4 regions of the Streptomyces sp. NPDC058157 genome follow, and region 3 is predicted to be linked to each of the others. Evidence: riboswitches for the same ligand, from Rfam matches in the RefSeq annotation. Region 3 holds a riboswitch; each other region holds the start of a gene.
The links. Region 3 has a riboswitch for cobalamin ahead of ACFVXK_RS14195 (energy-coupling factor ABC transporter permease). Riboswitches for the same ligand answer to the same signal wherever they lie in the genome.
Positions count from the first base shown of each region.

Region 1 (4,455 bases), on a different contig from region 3:
GGGGCACTCCCCCTGGGGCGTCTTCTCCATCGGCATGACCATCCCGATCGCCCTCTTCATGGGCGTCTACCTGCGCTACCTGCGGCCGGGCCGGGTCACCGAGGTCTCCGTCATCGGCGTCGCACTGCTGCTCCTCGCCATCGTGGCGGGCGGCTGGGTCGCGGAGTCCTCCTGGGCCGACTTCTTCACCCTGGACAAGGAGACCCTGGTCATCTGGATGATCGGGTACGGCTTCATCGCCTCCGTCCTGCCGGTGTGGCTGCTGCTCGCCCCGCGCGACTACCTGTCGACCTTCATGAAGGTCGGCACCATCGCCCTGATGGCGATCGGCGTGGTCATCGCCATGCCGACGCTGAAGATGCCCTCGGTCACCGACTTCGCCACGCGCGGCGACGGCCCGGTCTTCGCCGGGTCGATGTTCCCCTTCGTCTTCATCACCATCGCCTGCGGGGCCCTGTCCGGCTTCCACTCGCTGGTCGCCTCGGGCACCACCCCGAAGATGATCCAGAAGGAGACCCAGGTCCGGGTCATCGGCTACGGCGCGATGCTCACCGAGTCCTTCGTCGCCGTCATGGCCGTGATCGCCGCCTGCATCATCGAGCCCGGCCTGTTCTTCGGCGTCAACTCCCCCGCCGGGGTCATCGGCACCACCGTCCAGAGCGCGTCGGCGGCCGTCGGCCACCTCGGCTTCGCCATCTCCCCCGACGCCCTCGCGCAGGCCGCCAAGGACGTGGAGGAGACCACCCTGCTGTCCCGCACGGGCGGAGCGCCGACGTTCGCGCTCGGGATGTCGGAGATCTTCTCCTCCGTGTTCGGCGGGGCCGGGATGAAGGCGTTCTGGTACCACTTCGCCATCATGTTCGAGGCCCTGTTCATCCTGACGACGGTGGACGCGGGCACCCGCGTCGGCCGGTTCATGCTCCAGGACACCCTGGGCAACGTGCACAAGTCCTTCAAGGACGTCAGCTGGAAGCCGGGCGTCTGGCTGGCCAGCGCGGTCGTCGTCGGCGGCTGGGGCTACTTCCTGTGGGTCGGCGTCAAGGACCCGCTGGGCGGCATCAACCAGCTGTTCCCGCTGTTCGGCATCGCGAACCAGCTGCTCGCCGCCGTCGCCCTGGCGGTGTGCACCACCCTGCTGGTCAAGTCCGGCCGCCTCAAGTGGGCCTGGGTCACCGGCGTCCCGCTGGCCTGGGACGTGGCCGTCACCCTCACCGCGAGCTACCAGAAGGTCTTCTCCGACGACGTGAAGATCGGCTTCTTCGCGCAGCGCGACAAGTACCAGACCGGCATCGACGCCGGGAAGGTGCTGCCGCCCGCCAAGAACATGGACGAGATGCACACCGTGGTCACCAACGCCACGGTCGACGGGGTCCTCTCCGCCCTCTTCGCCGTGCTGATCGTCATCGTCCTGCTGGACGCGGCCCGCACCTGCTTCAAGGCCGTCTCCGACCCCGGGTCGGTCCGCCTGAGCGAGGTCCCGTGGAGCGAGTCGAAGATCATCGCCCCGGCGGGGCTGATCGCCACGGCCGAGGAGAAGGCCCAGCTCGCGGCGGCCGGCCTCGACAACGGCGGCGGCCGCGTGAAGGACCCGGTCGCATGAGCGGCGCGGTCCGGTCGGCGCTGGCGAAGGCCCGTTACTTCGTGCGGGAGTTCTCCGGCGAGGCCGCGTACGACCGCTACGTCGCCCACGCCCGCTCCCACGACCCCGAGGCCGAGGTCATGACCCGCCGCGCCTTCGAACACGCCCGCACGGACGCCCGCGAGGCCGACCCCCGCAAGGGCTTCCGCTGCTGCTGAGCACGGAGCAGGGCCCCGCCGTCTCCGACCGGAGACGGCGGGGCCCTTCGGCGTACCGGGCCCGTGGCGCACACTCGGTGGCATGGACTTCGAGATCAGGACGGCACGGGAAGACGAGTACGCGCGGCTCGGGGAGATCACCGGGCGGGCCTACACCGGGGACGGGCTGCTCGACCTCAACGACGACGACACCTACCTGAACGTGCTGCGCGACGTCGCCGGGCGGGCCTCCGACGGGGAGGTGCTCGTCGCCGTGCGGGACGGGGTGCTCCTCGGCGGGGTCACCTTCGCCGCGCCCGGAAGCCGGCTCGCCGACATCGCCGGGCCGCACGACGCCGAGTTCCGGATGCTCGCCGTCGCCGCCGAGGCGCGCGGGCAGGGCGTCGGGGAGGCCCTCGTACGGGCGTGCGCCGAACGGGCCCGGGCCCTGGACGGGGTCACGGCACTGGTGCTGTCCACCCAGCCGGCCATGCGCGGGGCCCAGCGGATCTACGAGCGGCTCGGGTTCGCCCGTACGCCGGAACTGGACTGGTCGCCCATCCCCGCACTGACCCTGCTCACGTACCGAATGGAGCTGTGAGGACACGCTCCGCATGCACCCGACACAACATGTGGGGGCTACCGCATCAGGTCGCCCCCACATGTATGCTCATGCCTGCTGCCGCCGCAGGGGAATCCGGTGGGAATCCGGAACTGTCCCGCAACGGTGAGACGTACGCCCAGCGGCGTATCCGCGAGTCCGAAGACCTGCCGGCAGTGCCCCCGGATCGACCGAACCGGGGTGTCGATTCGTCCGGGCCTCGCGGTTGGGCCGGTGGACGCCGCGCGGTGCCGCCCTCACGGGCCCCTGCCCGCGCGCGCCCGCTCGCGCCCCGCTCCGCCGATGACCGGGCCGAGTGAGGGAGAGCTCCCCCGTGACCATCGCGCCCGCCGCACCGCGCGCCGAGTCCGACCACCCCGAAGCAGAAGGTCCCGGGGCCGCCCTGCTGCGGACCCTCACCGAGCTCACGGCCGACCTCCCCGACACCGACCCCGGCCGGATCGCCGCCGCCGCCCTGCGCGGCCGCAGCGCCGCCGCCGACGAGGCCGAACTGCGCGGGCTCGCCACCGAAGCCGCCGCCGGCCTGATCTCCGAGGACCCGGCCTACTCCCGGCTCGCCGCCCGCCTGCTGACGCTCGCCGTCGCCGACGAGGCCGCCGGCCAGGGCGCCACCTCCTTCGCCGAGTCCGTCGCCGTCGGCCACCGCGAGGGCCTGATCGCCGACCGCACCGCCGAGTTCGTCGCCGCCCACGCCGCCCGCCTGAACGCCCTGGTCGAGCACGCGCTCGCCGAGGGCGCGGACGACCGCTTCGGCTTCTTCGGCCTGCGCACCCTGCACAGCCGCTACCTGCTGCGCCACCCGATCACCCGCCAGGTCATCGAGACCCCGCAGTACTTCATGCTGCGCGTGGCCTGCGGCCTCGCCGAGGACGAAAGCGTCCGCGCCGTCGAGGAAGTGGCCTCGCTCTACAGCCTGATGAGCCGCCTCGACTACCTGCCGTCCTCCCCGACCCTGTTCAACTCGGGCACCCGGCACCCGCAGATGTCCTCCTGCTACCTCCTCGACTCCCCCCTGGACGAGCTGGACTCCATCTACGACCGCTACCACCAGGTCGCCCGCCTCTCCAAGCACGCCGGCGGCATCGGCCTCTCGTACTCCCGCATCCGCGCCCGCGGCTCCCTGATCCGCGGCACCAACGGCCACTCCAACGGCATCGTCCCGTTCCTGAAGACCCTCGACGCCTCCGTCGCCGCCGTGAACCAGGGCGGCCGCCGCAAGGGCGCCGCCGCCGTCTACCTGGAGACCTGGCACGCGGACATCGAGGAGTTCCTGGAGCTCCGCGACAACACCGGCGAGGACCAGCGCCGCACGCACAACCTGAACCTCGCCCACTGGATCCCGGACGAGTTCATGCGCCGCGTGAACGCCGACGCCGAGTGGTCGCTGTTCTCCCCCGCCGACGTCCCCGAGCTGGTCGACCTGTACGGCGAGGAGTTCGACGCCGCCTACGTCAAGGCCGAGGCCTCCGGGCTCGCCAAGAAGACCATGCCGGCCCGCGACCTGTACGGCCGCATGATGCGCACCCTCGCGCAGACCGGCCAGGGCTGGATGACGTTCAAGGACGCCTCCAACCGGACGGCGAACCAGACCGCGCTCCCGGGCACGGTGGTCCACTCCTCCAACCTCTGCACCGAGATCATCGAGGTCACCAACGACGGCGAGACGGCCGTCTGCAACCTCGGCTCCGTCAACCTCGGCGCGTTCGTCGCCGACGGGGACATGGACTGGGAGCGCCTGGACGAGACCGTCCGCACGGCCGTGACCTTCCTCGACCGCGTCGTGGACATCAACTTCTACCCGACCGAGCAGGCCGGCCGCTCCAACGCCAAGTGGCGTCCGGTGGGCCTGGGCGCGATGGGCCTCCAGGACGTCTTCTTCAAGCTGCGCCTGCCCTTCGACTCCGCCGCGGCCAAGGCGCTGTCCACGAAGATCGCCGAGCGGATCATGCTCGCCGCGTACGAGGCCTCCTGCGACCTCGCCGAGCGCTCCGGCCCGCTCCCGGCCTGGGCCGAGACCCGTACCGCCCAGGGCGTCCTGCACCCGGACCACTACGACA
Region 1 is NZ_JBHVUQ010000025.1:42,124-46,578, forward strand. It holds gene ACFVXK_RS09380 (carbon starvation CstA family protein) at 1-1,600, shown strand, start outside; gene ACFVXK_RS09385 (YbdD/YjiX family protein) at 1,597-1,797, shown strand; gene ACFVXK_RS09390 (GNAT family N-acetyltransferase) at 1,880-2,377, shown strand; cobalamin riboswitch at 2,436-2,567, shown strand; gene ACFVXK_RS09395 (ribonucleoside-diphosphate reductase subunit alpha) at 2,712-4,455, shown strand, end outside.
Region 1: linked by a shared signal. The riboswitch ahead of ACFVXK_RS09395 (ribonucleoside-diphosphate reductase subunit alpha) and the one ahead of ACFVXK_RS14195 (energy-coupling factor ABC transporter permease) in region 3 are both predicted to bind cobalamin.

Region 2 (4,455 bases), on a different contig from region 3:
GAAGGCGGCCAGCGGGAGCCCGAGGGCGGTACCCGCCCCCACCCCGAGCACGATGACGACCACCGCCCCCGCCGACGCGCCCGAGGAGGCGCCCAGCAGGAAGGGGTCGGCGAGCGCGTTGCGGACGAGGGCCTGGAGCACGGCGCCGCAGACCGCGAGCCCGGCGCCGACCACGGCCCCGAGCAGCACGCGCGGCATCCGCACGTCCCACACGATGGAGGCGAAGGCGCCGCCCCGGGCCCGGGGCCCGGCCAGCAGGACGTCGAGCACCCGGCCGGGGGCGATGCGGACGGGGCCCAGGGCCAGCCCCGCCACCATCGAGGCGGCCAGCAAGAGCGCGAGGAGCACCAGGACGGCCGGGGTGCGGCGGCGTCCGGTCACGGGGCGTCGGGGTGCAGCTGGCGGCCGAGGGACTCGACCGCGTCGGCGACGCGCACGCCGAGGACGGCCGAGGACAGCGGCAGCACGACGAACCGGCGGTTCTTCACGGCGGGAACCTCCGCCAGCGCCGGATCGTTCAACAGGCGCTGCTTCTTGGCCTCCACGGGGGTGCCGCCGTAGTCGTAGATGAGGACGACCTCGGGCCGCCGCTCGATGACCTTCTCCCACGGCACGTCGCCGAAGGTGTCCTGGAGGTCGGCGAAGACGTTCGTCCCCCCGGCCAGGGAGACGATCTCGTTGCCGATGCCGTTGCCCCCGGAGGTGAAGGCGGAGGACTCTCCCGAGTCGTAGACGAAGACGGACGGGCGGGGCCGGTTCCCGACCCGGGCGGTGACGGCGTCGATCCGGCGCTGCTCGTCCTCGATGAGGGCCGTGCCGCGCTCGGGCACGCCGAAGGTCCGGGCGACCTCGGTGATCTCGGTCTTCAGCTGGGTGAGCCCGACGCGGCCCGGGGTGCAGTACTCCACGCTGAGCCGCGAGTCGATCCCGGACCTGGCCAGCCCCTCGCGGTCGCGGCCCTGCCCCTTGTCGAAGGCGCTGGAATAGCCGCCGTAGACGAAGTCGGGGTCGGCCGCGAGGAGGACCTCCTTCGACGGGTACTCCTTCGCCAGCACCTTGACGCCCGCGTAGGCGCTCCGGTAGGCGGGGAGGACGGCGTCGTCGAGGTAGGCGGTGCCGGCCATCCGGTCCTGGAGGCCGAGGGCCAGCATGATCTCGGTGGCGTGCTGGTTCATGGTGACGGCCCGCTCGGGCGGGGCCTGATAGGTGCTGGTCACACCGCAGTTGGTGACGGTGTACGGGAACCCGGGCGCGGACCGGGCGCCGGGGGCGGGCCCTTCCTCCCCGGGCGGACCGCCGCAGGCGGTCAGGGACAGCAGGAGCGCGAGCGCGGTGAGCGGGCGCGGGGCGGCGCGGAAACGCGGCATGGTGAGGCCTCTCCGGGGGATCCTCGTCCCCGGTCGAAGTGAAGAGGCGGTGCGTCAGTGTCTGACTCCCGGGACCCCGCGGAGGGGGTCGCCGGTCACAGTGGCGGGACCGCACCGGATTCACACCGGTTTCCTGTCCTGCACCGCCCGGGACAACCCGGCCAAGTCTGCCAGATGCCGCGTTTGCCCCGAAGGGGGGACCAAGGCGCCCCGAACCGCTCCGGGCGCCGGTGGCGGGAGCGGGCGGTACGGAGGATCGTGGGCGGCGAGGGGAGGTACGGAGGGCGAGGGGAGGTGCGGAGGAGGTCGGTGATGCGCCACGGCAGCCACACGGGCCACGAAGGTCCCGGGCACGGGGTCAGGACCGCCCATCTCCTCCTGGCCCCCGCCCTCGCGGTGCTGCTGCTCGGCGCGGGCACCGGCGGCTCCGGCGAGACCGTCTCCCTCGACGGCGACCGGCCCGGCGAGCGGCTCGACGTGACCCTCACCCGGGTCGTCGACCCCGCGGGCCCGGAGCCGGCGCGGGCCGGGGCCGACCGGCTGGTCGCCGTGGAGCTGCGCCTGGAGAACACGGGAACGGCCCCCTACGCGGACTCCCCCGCCCCGGCCGCGCACCTCCTGGACTCCACCGGGCGGCGCTTCACCGGCCTGAGCACCGCCACGGACGCGGGCCCCGCGCTCCCCGCCGCCGTCACCCTCGCCCCGGGCGGGTCGGCGACGGGCTACGTCGTCTTCCGGCTGCCGGCCGAAGCCCGCCCGGCGGCGGTGCAGTTCGCCCTGGACGCCGGGCTCGGCGACGACGTCGCCCACTGGAGCCTGTCGTGAGCCTGTCGTGATCCCCCGCCGGAACCGGCCGGAAATTACCTCGACGTATCTAGTGACTTAGCAGGCACCCGCCAGTAGAACTTGTTCCCACTCCGCCGAGAGTGAGGAACGCCACATGAGCGACAAAGGCCTGCACAACAAGGTGTCCAAGGGTGTCTCCCGACGTGGATTCATCGCTGGAACCGGTTCTCTTCTGGGGGCCATGGCCCTCAGCGTCAACGCCATCCCGGCCCGCGCCAATCCCGCCACCGGATCCGCCGTATCCAACCCGCCCATCGCGTCCGGGGACCGGGTCCCGGCCCTCGTCATCGGTACCGGCTACGGCGGCTCCGTCGCCGCGCTGCGGCTCGCCCAGGCCGGTGTCGACGTGCACATGATCGAGATGGGCATGGCCTGGGACACCCCGGGCACCGACGGCAAGATCTTCGCCAACACCACCAAGCCCGACTACCGCTCCTTCTGGCTGCGCACCCGCACGAAGGCGCCGCTGAGCAACTTCCTCGGCTTCCCCATCGACAAGGACGTCCCGAAGTACACGGGCATCCTCGACGCCGAGGAGATGGGCGGGATCATCGTCTACCAGGGCCGCGGCGTCGGCGGCGGCTCGCTCGTCAACGGCGGCATGGCGGTGACCCCCAAGCGGCAGAACTTCGCCGCCATCCTCCCCACGGTGGACGCCGAGGAGATGTACTCCACCTACTACCCCCGGGCCAACGCCGGGCTCGGCGTGGGCCTCATCGACCCCGACTGGTTCGAGACGGTGGACTGCTACCAGTTCGCCCGCGTCGGCCGCAAGCACGCCCAGCGCTCCGGCTTCCCCTTCGTGTTCGTGCCGGACGTCTACGACTGGGACTACATGAAGCAGGAGGTGGCCGGCACCGTCCCCAAGTCCGCCGTGGACGGGGAGATCCTCTACGGCAACAACGCCGGCAAGAAGTCCCTCCAGAAGACCTACCTCGCCGCCGCCCGGGCCACCGGCAAGGTGGCCGTCTCCCCCCTGCACCGGGTCACCACCGTCTCCCCCTCGGACGGTGGCGGCTACACGGTCGCCATGGAGGAGCTGAACACCACCGGCGACGTCGTCTCCGTCAAGACCGTCACCGCCGACCGGGTGTTCTTCGCCGCCGGCAGCGTCGGCACCAGCAAGCTCCTGGTCCGGCTGAAGGCCACCGGAGCCCTGCCGCTGCTCAACGACGAGATCGGCAAGGGCTGGGGGGACAACGGGAACGTCATGTGCGGCCGGGCGAACCACATGTGGGACCCCACCGGCAAGGTCCAGGCGTCCATCCCCTGCGGGGGCATCGACAACTGGGACGCGGGCGGCGCCTTCGCCGAGGTCGCCCCGCTGCCGACCGGCATCGAGACGTACGCCTCCTTCTACCTCTCCATCACCAAGAACCCCAACCGCGCCCAGTTCTCCTGGAACGCGGCGACGGGCAAGGTCGAGCTGAACTGGCAGACGGCCTGGAAGCAGCCGTCCATCGACATGGCGAAGACCATCTTCGACAAGATCAACGCGAAGGAGGGGACGATCTACCGCAGCGACCTCTTCGGCACCAACAAGATCTGGGGCGACCACCTCACGTACCACCCGCTCGGCGGGGCGGTCCTGGGCAAGGCGACCGACAACTACGGCCGTCTGCACGGCCACCCGGGCCTCTACGTCATCGACGGGGCGCTGATCCCCGGCAACACCAGCGTCAACCCGTTCGTGACGATCACGGCCCTGGCCGAGCGGAACATCGAGAAGATCATCGCCACCGACCTGTGACGCGGGGCGGTCACGGTCACCGGGGCCGGCCGGGCGCGGTACGCGCCCCGGCCGGCCCCGGCTCCGTTCAGCCGCCCGGCAGCACACAGACGCTGTCGAGGCCCAGGACGTGGTTGAGCCGGCCGAAGGCGAGCCAGGAGCCGATGCTCATGCTGAGCTCCACGATCTCCACCTGGCTGTAGTGCGCGGTCATCCGCTCCCAGAAGTCCTCGTCGAGGTTGTGGTGGTCCAGGGCGTAGCGCTCGGCGTATTCGGCGGCCAGCCGGGTGCGGTCGTCGAAGGCCTTGGTGGTGCGCCATGCGGTCACCGCGTCGGCGAAGCCCTCCTCGACCTTCTCGCCGTCGCGGTCGGTGCGCCAGTCCAGGCAGAAGACGCATCCGTTGATCTGCGCGATGCGCAGCCGGGCCGCCTCGAACTCGCGCAGGCCCAGGGTGGTGTGGGCGTAGACGGACAGGGAGAAGTTGGCGGCGGCCATGCCGATGCCGGGGACCA
Region 2 is NZ_JBHVUQ010000047.1:3,729-8,183, reverse strand. It holds gene ACFVXK_RS14630 (FecCD family ABC transporter permease) at 1-318, opposite strand, end outside; gene ACFVXK_RS14625 (ABC transporter substrate-binding protein) at 378-1,367, opposite strand; cobalamin riboswitch at 1,403-1,542, opposite strand; gene ACFVXK_RS14620 (DUF4352 domain-containing protein) at 1,680-2,192, shown strand; gene ACFVXK_RS14615 (GMC oxidoreductase) at 2,308-3,963, shown strand; gene ACFVXK_RS14610 (carboxymuconolactone decarboxylase family protein) at 4,031-4,455, opposite strand, start outside.
Region 2: linked by a shared signal. The riboswitch ahead of ACFVXK_RS14625 (ABC transporter substrate-binding protein) and the one ahead of ACFVXK_RS14195 (energy-coupling factor ABC transporter permease) in region 3 are both predicted to bind cobalamin.

Region 3 (4,455 bases):
TGCAGCACGAGCCGGCGCAGCCGGTCCGGGTCGGCGTTCCGCCCCGCCGGGAAGTCCTTCGCCTCGATGGCCTCGTACTCCGCGAGCTGGGCCCGGTGCAGCTCCAGGTGCCGCCGCAGCTCCGCACCCAGCCCCTGCGGCCCCACCACGGCCGCCGCCCGGATCCGCAGCAGCAGCGCGTCCCGCATCGGCTTGGGGTCCTGCCGCTCGTCCACCCACCGGGCCAGCTCCGCGCTGCCGTCGGGCAGCACCTCGTACTCCTTCTTCTGCCCCCGCACGGGCGCCTCGCTGGGCAGCGCCCGGATCAGCCCGGCCTCCTCCAGCCGCCCCAGCTCCCGGTAGATCTGCTGGTGCGTCGCCGACCAGAAGTACCCGATCGACTTGTCGAACCGCCGCGTCAGCTCCAGCCCCGACGAGGGCTTCTCCAACAACGCGGTGAGAATGGCATGAGGCAGCGACATGCCGCCATGTTAGGTGTGGGCAATCGTCCCGCAGGGCGGGACGGGTGGGCACACCGGGACAACCCCGCCCCGCGGCTCCGACCCCGCCCGGCCCCGGCACGGCCTCCGCTCAGCCCAGCGCCCCCAGCTCCTCGGGCGTACGCGGCCCCGGAACCCCGTCCGGCAGCATCCCCTTGGCCCGCAGGAACGCCCCCACCACCGGCGCCCACGCCACCCGCAGCCCGGCGGACGCCAGCAGCTCCGGATCCGACAGCAGCCCGGCGGCGGCCCCCACCCGAACCCCGGAGGGCGTGAGCACAGCCGCGTCGTCCGCCCACCGGACCGCCAGGTCCACATCGTGGGTCGCCATCACCACCGTCGTGCCCGCCGCCCGCAGCCCCGCCAGGACGTCCAGCAGCCGCTCCTGCCCGTCCGGGTCGAGCCCGGCCGTCGGCTCGTCCAGGATCAGCACCCGCGGCGCCATCGCCACCGCGCCCGCGATCGCCGCCCGCTTGCGCTGCCCGTACGACAGCAGGTGCGTCGGCCGGTCGCGCAGCGCGGTGATGTCCAGGGCCGCCAGCGCGGAGTCCACCCGTGCGCGGACCTCCGCCTCCGCCAGCCCCAGGTTCATCGGGCCGAAGGACACGTCCTGCTCCACGGAGGCCGCGAACAGCTGGTCGTCGGGGTCCTGCACCACCAGCTGGACGGTGGTGCGCAGCCGCGTCAGCCCCCGCCGGTCGTACGCCACCTCCGTACCCTCCAGCCGCAGCGCCCCCGACGCGGGCCGCAGGCCCCCGCTCAGCAGCCGCATCAGTGTGGTCTTGCCGCTGCCGTTGCGGCCCAGCAGCACCAGCGCCCGCCCCTCGGCGATCGCGAAGTCCACGCCCGACAGCACGGCCGGCCCGTCCTCGTACGCGTACCCCGCGCCGACCAGCTCCACCAACGGGGTCACAGCCCCAGCTCCTTCAGTACGAGGGTCCCCGCGACCAGGGCGGTCAGGAGGGCGGCGGCGGCCGCCAGGAACCGCCGGGACAGCCGCGCCGGCGGGACCAGCACCCGCAGCGCGCCGTCGTAGCCGCGCCCCGCGAGCCCCTCCTGGAGCCGGGCGGCGCGGTCGAAGGCCCGGACGAACGAGGTCGCCGCGAGCCCGGCCACCGAACGCCAGGCGGCGGCCCGCCCGGCCTGCCCGAGCCGGGCCGCCTGGGCCCGGCGGACCTGCGCGAGGGAGTCCAGCAGCAGGAAGCCGATCCGGTACATGACCAGGGCCACGTCCACCACCGGCGCCGGCACCCCGGCCCGGACCAGCCGGGGCAGCACGTCGGAGACGGGCGTGGTGAAGGCGAACAGCAGCACCCCCAGCGAGGCGGCCGAGGTGCGCAGCAGCAGGTCCAGCGCGTGTCGGGGCCCGTCCGGGGCCGGCGCGAGGAACCCGTCCGGGCCGCCCACCGACACCAGCAGCGGCAGCGCGCCCGTGACGCAGAACCCGAGCGGGACCCGGAAGGCCCGCCACAGCTGCCGCCCGGACACCCCGGCGGGCCCCAGCAGCACCGCCAGGGTCGCGGCGGCCACCAGCGGCCCGCCGGGCCACGGGGGCAGGGACACGGCGGTGACGGTCAGCCCGAACCCGAGCAGGGCCTTCTCCAGCGGATGGCGGCCCCGCCAGCGGCTGGAGTGCGCCGCGACGTCGATGGGCAGCACCGGCTACGGCTCCCGCGCGGGCTCGGCGGGGGCCTGCGGTGCCCCGGCTCCGGCCGCCGCTTCGGCGAGGGCCTGCGCGGCGCCCTGCCGGCGGCCCCGGCGGACCCCGAAGTAGTACGCGAGCACGCCCGCGCCCAGCGCCGCCTGGAGGGCGAACAGCGCGGACTCGATCTCGCCCGACGGGGGCTCGTACAGCGGGGAGAACCAGGGCTCGTAGTCCGGCTTCAGCTCGGTGATGGCCGACTCCGCCTGGGCGTCGGCGCCCGCGAAGGGCTCCTCCTTGCCCTCGCCGAGCCCCAGCGCGAGCGGGAGTACGGCCAGGGCCGCCACCAGGAGCAGCAGCAGGGTGTTGATCTTGCCGTTCCTGCTCATCAGGCCGCCGCCCCCTCGGTCCGCTTCGCCCCGGTCAGCTTGGCGACGCCGAGCCGGACCAGGTCGGACTTGCTGGACTGCATCAGCAGCCGCATCACGAGCACGGTCAGCAGCCCCTCGCTGACGGCGAGCGGGATCTGGGTGAGGGCGAAGATGCCGGCGAACTTCTCCAGGGAGCCCAGGAAGCCGCTGGCCGGGTCCGGGAAGGCGAGGGCCAGCTGGACCGAGGTCACGCAGTAGGTGACCAGGTCGGCGAAGAAGGCGCCGAAGAAGACGGTGACCATCAGCGGAGCGCCGGACCTGCGCAGCAGCCGGTAGACCGCGTACCCGGCCCACGGGCCGGCGATGGCCATGGAGAAGACGTTGGCGCCCAGGGTGGTGAGGCCGCCGTGCGCCAGCAGCAGGGCCTGGAACAGCAGGGTGATCGTGCCGAGCACCGCCATGATGGGCGGCCGGAAGAGGATGGCGCCGAGCCCGGTCCCGGTGGGGTGAGAGCAACTGCCCGTCACCGAGGGGATCTTCAGGGCGGACAGGACGAACGTGAACGCACCGGACGCGCCGAGGAGCAGTGTGCTCTCGGGGTGGGACTTCACCTCGCGGGTCAGGGCGCGGACCCCGTGGACGACGAACGGGGCGGACGCGGCGCCCCAGGCGGCCGCGTGCAGCGGGGGCAGGAACCCCTCGGCTATGTGCATGAGTTGGGAGACCTCTCCAGCACCTCGTGGATGGACGTGAGCGCCCCGGCCGGTCTCCTGGCTGACGGGTACTGCCGCCCTGGCTCCGCCTTCCCGGGTCCGTGCGGTCTCCCGCGCGGTCCCAGTGGCTCCCGCGAGGGGTGGAGCTGGACTTCCCGATCACAGTGGCGAGGGCCGCACCGGTTTTCCACCGGTTTCCCGAACACCAAGGCCAGCTGACCCTAGTCGCCCGCACGGACCGGTATCAACCCGGACCGATCCGGCCGATCGGATGGCTGGATTCCGTTTCGCCCCCCGGACGGGCCCCGAGCGCTGGCGGGGCCGGCGGCCGGCCCGCAGGGTGGGGGCGTGGCCACCTACGACTACTCCGACCTGTCCGCCGTCTACGTCAACTGCACCCTCAAGCGCTCGCCGGAGACCAGCAACACCGAGGGGCTGATCTCGCGGAGCCGCGCCGTCATGGAAGCGGCCGGCGCCCGGACCTCGCTGATCCGCGCCGTCGACCACGACATCGCCACCGGCGTCTGGCCGGACATGACCGACCACGGCTGGGAGAGCGACCAGTGGCCGGTGCTCTACAGCCAGATCATGGACGCCGACATCCTGGTCCTCTGCGGCCCCATCTGGCTCGGCGACAACAGCTCGGTGATGAAGCGGGTCATCGAGCGGCTCTACTCCTGCTCCTCGCTGCTGAACGAGCACGGCCAGTACGCCTACTACGGGCGGGTCGGCGGCGCGCTGATCACCGGCAACGAGGACGGCGTCAAACACTGCGCCATGAACGTCCTCTACAGCCTCCAGCACCTGGGCTACGCCATCCCGCCCCAGGCGGACGCCGGCTGGATCGGCGAGGCCGGGCCCGGCCCCTCGTACCTGGACCCGGGCTCCGGCGGTCCCGAGAACGACTTCACCAACCGCAACACGGCGTTCATGTCCTGGAACCTGATGCACCTCGCGGCGCTCCTCAAGCGCGCCGGGGGCGTCCCCGCCCACGGCAACCAGCGCTCCGAGTGGGACGCCGGCTGCCGTTTCGACTTCCCGAACCCGGAACACCGCTAGGGCGGGTCCTCAGCAGGTGTTCGGGTGGGCGACGTCCACCACGAGCCGCTCGGGCGCGTGCAGGACGGAGGTGGTGTAGGCGGGCTGGGTGTCGAAGGCGGCGCCGAAGGTCACGTACCCCTCGTAGTCGCCGGTCAGGGCGATGCCCTTGAGCTTGCTGAGGTTGATCTGCTGGAGCTTGGGGCCCTGGT
Region 3 is NZ_JBHVUQ010000045.1:6,778-11,232, reverse strand. It holds gene ACFVXK_RS14215 (PadR family transcriptional regulator) at 1-461, opposite strand, end outside; gene ACFVXK_RS14210 (ATP-binding cassette domain-containing protein) at 571-1,392, opposite strand; gene cbiQ (cobalt ECF transporter T component CbiQ) at 1,389-2,138, opposite strand; gene ACFVXK_RS14200 (energy-coupling factor ABC transporter substrate-binding protein) at 2,142-2,510, opposite strand; gene ACFVXK_RS14195 (energy-coupling factor ABC transporter permease) at 2,510-3,205, opposite strand; cobalamin riboswitch at 3,235-3,430, opposite strand; gene ACFVXK_RS14190 (flavodoxin family protein) at 3,554-4,264, shown strand; gene ACFVXK_RS14185 (hypothetical protein) at 4,274-4,455, opposite strand, start outside.

Region 4 (4,455 bases), on a different contig from region 3:
TGGTCCCAGGCCACGGCATGCGGGGCCAACTGCTCCTGGGCGAAGTCGAGGGTGACCTCGGCGAGGGCGAGCTGGTCCTCGGTGAGGGTGGTGGTCACGGCGCTCACCCCATCGTCGGGATGGTGAAGCTCGCGCCCTCCTTGACCCCGGAGGGCCAGCGCGAGGTGACGGTCTTGGTACGGGTGTAGAAGCGGATCGAGTCCGGCCCGTGCTGGTTGAGGTCGCCGAAGCCGGACTTCTTCCAGCCGCCGAACGTGTGGTACGCGACCGGCACCGGGATCGGGACGTTGACGCCGACCATGCCGGTGTTGACCCGGCGGGTGAACTCGCGGGCGGTGTCCCCGTCCCGGGTGAAGATCGCGACGCCGTTGCCGAAGGGGTGCTCGCTCGGCAGGCGCAGCGCCTCCTCGAAGTCGGCGGCGCGGACCACCGACAGGACGGGGCCGAAGATCTCCTCGCGGTGGATGCGCATCTGCGGGGAGACCCGGTCGAAGAGCGAGGCTCCCGCGAAATAGCCGTTCTCGTGCCCGTCCAGGGTGAACCCGCGCCCGTCGACGACGAGTTCGGCGCCCTCGTTGACGCCGATGTCGACATAGCGGCGCACCCGGTCGAGGGCGTCGCGGCTGACCAGGGGACCGAAGTCGGCGTCGGGGTCGTCCGAGCGCCCGATCTTCAGGGTCGCGATCCGGTCCTTGAGCGCCGCCACCAGCCGGTCGGCGGTCTCCTCGCCCACGGGGACGGCCACGGAGATCGCCATGCAGCGTTCGCCCGCCGAGCCGTAGCCGGCGCCGATCAGGGCGTCGACGGCCTGGTCGAGGTCGGCGTCCGGCATCACGATCATGTGGTTCTTGGCCCCGCCGAAGCACTGGGCGCGCTTGCCGTGCGCGGCGGCGGTGGCGTAGATGTGCGCGGCGATCGGCGTGGAGCCGACGAAGCCCAGGGCCTGGACGCGGGGGTCCTCGAGGAGGGTGTCGACGGCTTCCTTGCCGCCGTTGACCACGTTGAGGACGCCCGGCGGCAAGCCGGCTTCCAGGAACAGCTCCGCGAGGCGCAGCGGTACGGAGGGATCGCGCTCGGACGGCTTGAGGATGAACGCGTTCCCGCAGGCCAGAGCGGGTGCGGCTTGCCACAGCGGGATCATGGCGGGGAAGTTGAACGGGGTGATGCCGGCGACGACGCCGAGGGGGCTGCGCAGGGAGTGCACGTCGATGCCGGTGCCGGCGTTGTCGGTGAACTCCCCCTTGAGAAGGTGGGGGATGCCTGCGGCGAACTCGACTACCTCCAGGCCGCGTTGCAGGTCGCCGTGGGCGTCGGCGACGGTCTTGCCGTGCTCGGCGGACAGCAGCCGCGCGAGGCTGTCGCGCTCGCCTTCGACGAGCTGGAGGAAGCGCAGCAGCACGCGGGCCCGGCGCTGCGGGTTCCACTGCCCCCATTCCGCCTGCGCCTCTTCGGCGTTGGCGATCGCCGCCTCGGTGTCGGCTCGTCCCGCGAGCGGGACCCGGGCCTGGACGGTGCCGGTGTTGGGGTCGTACACGTCGGCGAAGAGGCCGGAGGTTCCGGTGGTGTGCTTCCCGCCGATGAAATGGGTGAGTTCACGGACCATGGGTGCCTGCTCTCGTCAGGTTGGATCCGGGGATGGCACGGCACGCCGACGGACCGCACCCGGGTGGGGGTGCGCCGCGGGGGAAAGCCGTGAGAACTACGAGCGCGCGAAATCGGTGTGTGCGCGCTCCGCCGGATCACCAGGGTCGTGGGTACAAACCGGTGCCATGCGTGTCTGCTCCATCCTCGTGGACAACACGGAACATCCGCGGCCGGTATCCTGACTCCCGGATCCCCGCGCGCCGCCCGCCTTCCCGACAGACCTCGTCAGTGGCGTGTGGATGGCAGCACACTCCCCGGTCACAGTGGCGGGACCGTGCCGGTTTCTCACCGGCTTCCCTGCACCGCGGACCTTGTGCCACGAACATATAGTTGGACGTCCTAGTAAGTCCAGAGCCGACGCTCGGGCGGGCCTGGAGCCGACGTGTGCGCAGATCGCTCAGTCCTGGTCGGTCCGAAGGCGCTGCCGTTCTCGTCCACCGCAAGGGCGCGGCCCAGCGGCGGGACCGCCCGCTGGGGGCAGCTCAGGCGGAAGGTCTTGCCGCCGCTGGTGGAGGTTGTCTCGTCGCGCCACACCAGCCGCGAGACGGTGGAGGCGTCCGCCTGCGACACCCTGGGCAAGACGGTCATCCGCTCCCAGGACCGGGCGGGATTCGTCTGCGGAGGGTGCAGGCGGGCCTGCTGGGCCGCAAGATCGGCCGGGGGTTCCACCCCTACGACCGGGACTGCCGAGGGACCCGGTGGAGCGGCCGGGTGCCTGGCCGGGATGCCGTGCGGCGGTGGTGCGTCAGCTCTGGGCGGGGGCCTCGCCCGCCTGGTCGGTGGCGGCGTCGGCGGCGGCCGCCTTCTCACGCATCTTCCGCACCAGCTCCGCCTTGCGGTCGGCGGCGCCCTGGCGGTCCAGGTTGCGGTGCGGACCGTTGTTCTGCCGTTCGGCGCGGGACTGCCTCTTGCGCTGGCCGCCGCCCTGGCCCACGGGGTTGTTGATGTTCTTGCTGTCGGTCACGGGTTCTCCCGGTGGTGATGTGCAGTGATCTGTGGATTCATCGGTGGGGGGACGGGCGCGGCGACGTGGAAGGGCGTCAGCAGGGGCCCGTCAGGCCCTCACTCGAAAATCGGTGTCTGGAAGAACATGACAACGACGTTACCCGGTTTCGCGGGCCCCGCGGCCACCGGACCGGGTTCCCGCGGCAGGGCTCCCGCCGGCACGGCGTAGCCGTCGCGCCGGGAACGGCGGCCCGGTCCGGCGCCCTCAGCCCGACTGCGGCCGGGCCGCGGCGCCGTCCCCGGACTCCGGTCCGGTGACGGTGATGGCCCCCGACGGACACACCCCGGCGGCCATCCGCGCGGCCGCGAGCAGGGCGGCGTCCGGTGCGGTCCGCAGCAGGACCACCAGGCCGTCGTCGGGATCCTGGTCGAACACGCCGGGGGCGGTCATGGCGCACATCCCGGCGCCGATGCAGCGTGCGCGGTCGACGTCCAGGCGGGCCGGGTTCACCGCGGGTCCCAGGTGACCGGCAGGCTCTTGACGCCGTAGATGTCGGCGGTCTCCGGGCGCAGCCGGACCTCGTCGGCCGGTACGGCCAGGCGCAGCGTCGGGAAGCGGTCCAGCAGCGCGCGGAACGCCACCCGCATCTCGACGCGGGCCAGTTGCTGGCCCAGGCACTGGTGGATGCCGTGGCTGAAGGCCAGGTGGCCGTCGTACGGGCGCCGGATGTCGAGCGCGTCCGGGTCGGTGAAGCGGGCGGGGTCGCGGTTGGCGGTGTTGAACGACAGCACGACCGTCGTGCCGGCCTCGATGGTGTGGCCGCCCACCTCGACGTCCTCCAGCGCCGTGCGGTGGAAGGTCTTGGCGACGCTCAGGTAGCGCAGCAGCTCCTCCACCGCCCCGTCGGTGAGCGAGGGGTCGGCGCGCAGGGCGGCCAGCTGCTCCGGGTTGCTCAGCAGGGCGAACGTGCCGAGGGAGAGCATGTTCGCGGTGGTGTCGAAGCCGGCCGCCAGCAGGATGAGGCTGATCCCCTTGAGCTCCTCGTCCGTCAGATCGCTGTCGGTGAGCTCGCTCAGCACGTCGTCGGTGGGGTGGGCCCGCTTCGCCGCCACCAGGCGCGCGAGGTACTCCTGGGTGGCGGTGTAGGCGGCGATCAGCTCCTCGTCGCCGACCTCCCCGCCCATGAACGCGTCGATCTGCTCCTGGAAGGAGGCGCGGTCCTCGTAGGGCACGCCGAGGATCTCGCAGATCACGATGGTGGGGATGGGCTTGGCGAACGCGGTCACCAGGTCGGCCGAGGGACCCGCCGCCTCCATGGCGTCCAGGCACTCGGCGGTGATCTGCCCGATGCGCTCGGTCAGCATCCGCATCCGCCGCACGGTGAACTTCCCCACCAGGGGCTTGCGGTAGCGGCCGTGCTGCGGCTCGTCCATCAGGAGGAACTCGCCGGGCGGGGCCGCGGGGAGCTCGAAGTCGACGATGTTCATCAGCTCCTTGCGCGAGCTGAAGCGGGGGTCCGCCAGCACCGACCGCACCAGGTCGTACCCGGTGATCAGCCAGCCGGGCTTCCCGCCGACGTGGGTGAAGCGGCTGATGGGACCGTGCCGCTGGGCCTCGCTCAGCTCGGCCGGCGGGTCGAAGGGGCACCCGGACCGGCGTTCCGTCGGCATCGCCTCGACCGTGTGCGGGGACTCGCTCATGACGCTTTCCTCATCTCGCGATATGACGCGTTTTCTGTCCCTCGAAAGCTACGTTGCATTCATCATGCAGTCAACGGATTGCATGCATATGTGCAGGTGAATGGCGGTAAATTGATGCAATGGCCCTGTCGTCGAATGCAACGGTGCGTTGCAATGGATGGTGGT
Region 4 is NZ_JBHVUQ010000120.1:15,223-19,677, reverse strand. It holds gene ACFVXK_RS26035 (acyl-CoA dehydrogenase family protein) at 1-107, opposite strand, end outside; gene ACFVXK_RS26030 (CoA-acylating methylmalonate-semialdehyde dehydrogenase) at 104-1,603, opposite strand; cobalamin riboswitch at 1,795-1,980, opposite strand; partial or broken gene ACFVXK_RS26025 (3-hydroxybutyryl-CoA dehydrogenase) at 2,147-2,260, shown strand; gene ACFVXK_RS26020 (DUF6243 family protein) at 2,390-2,608, opposite strand; gene ACFVXK_RS26015 (ferredoxin) at 2,855-3,100, opposite strand; gene ACFVXK_RS26010 (cytochrome P450) at 3,097-4,290, opposite strand.
Region 4: linked by a shared signal. The riboswitch ahead of ACFVXK_RS26030 (CoA-acylating methylmalonate-semialdehyde dehydrogenase) and the one ahead of ACFVXK_RS14195 (energy-coupling factor ABC transporter permease) in region 3 are both predicted to bind cobalamin.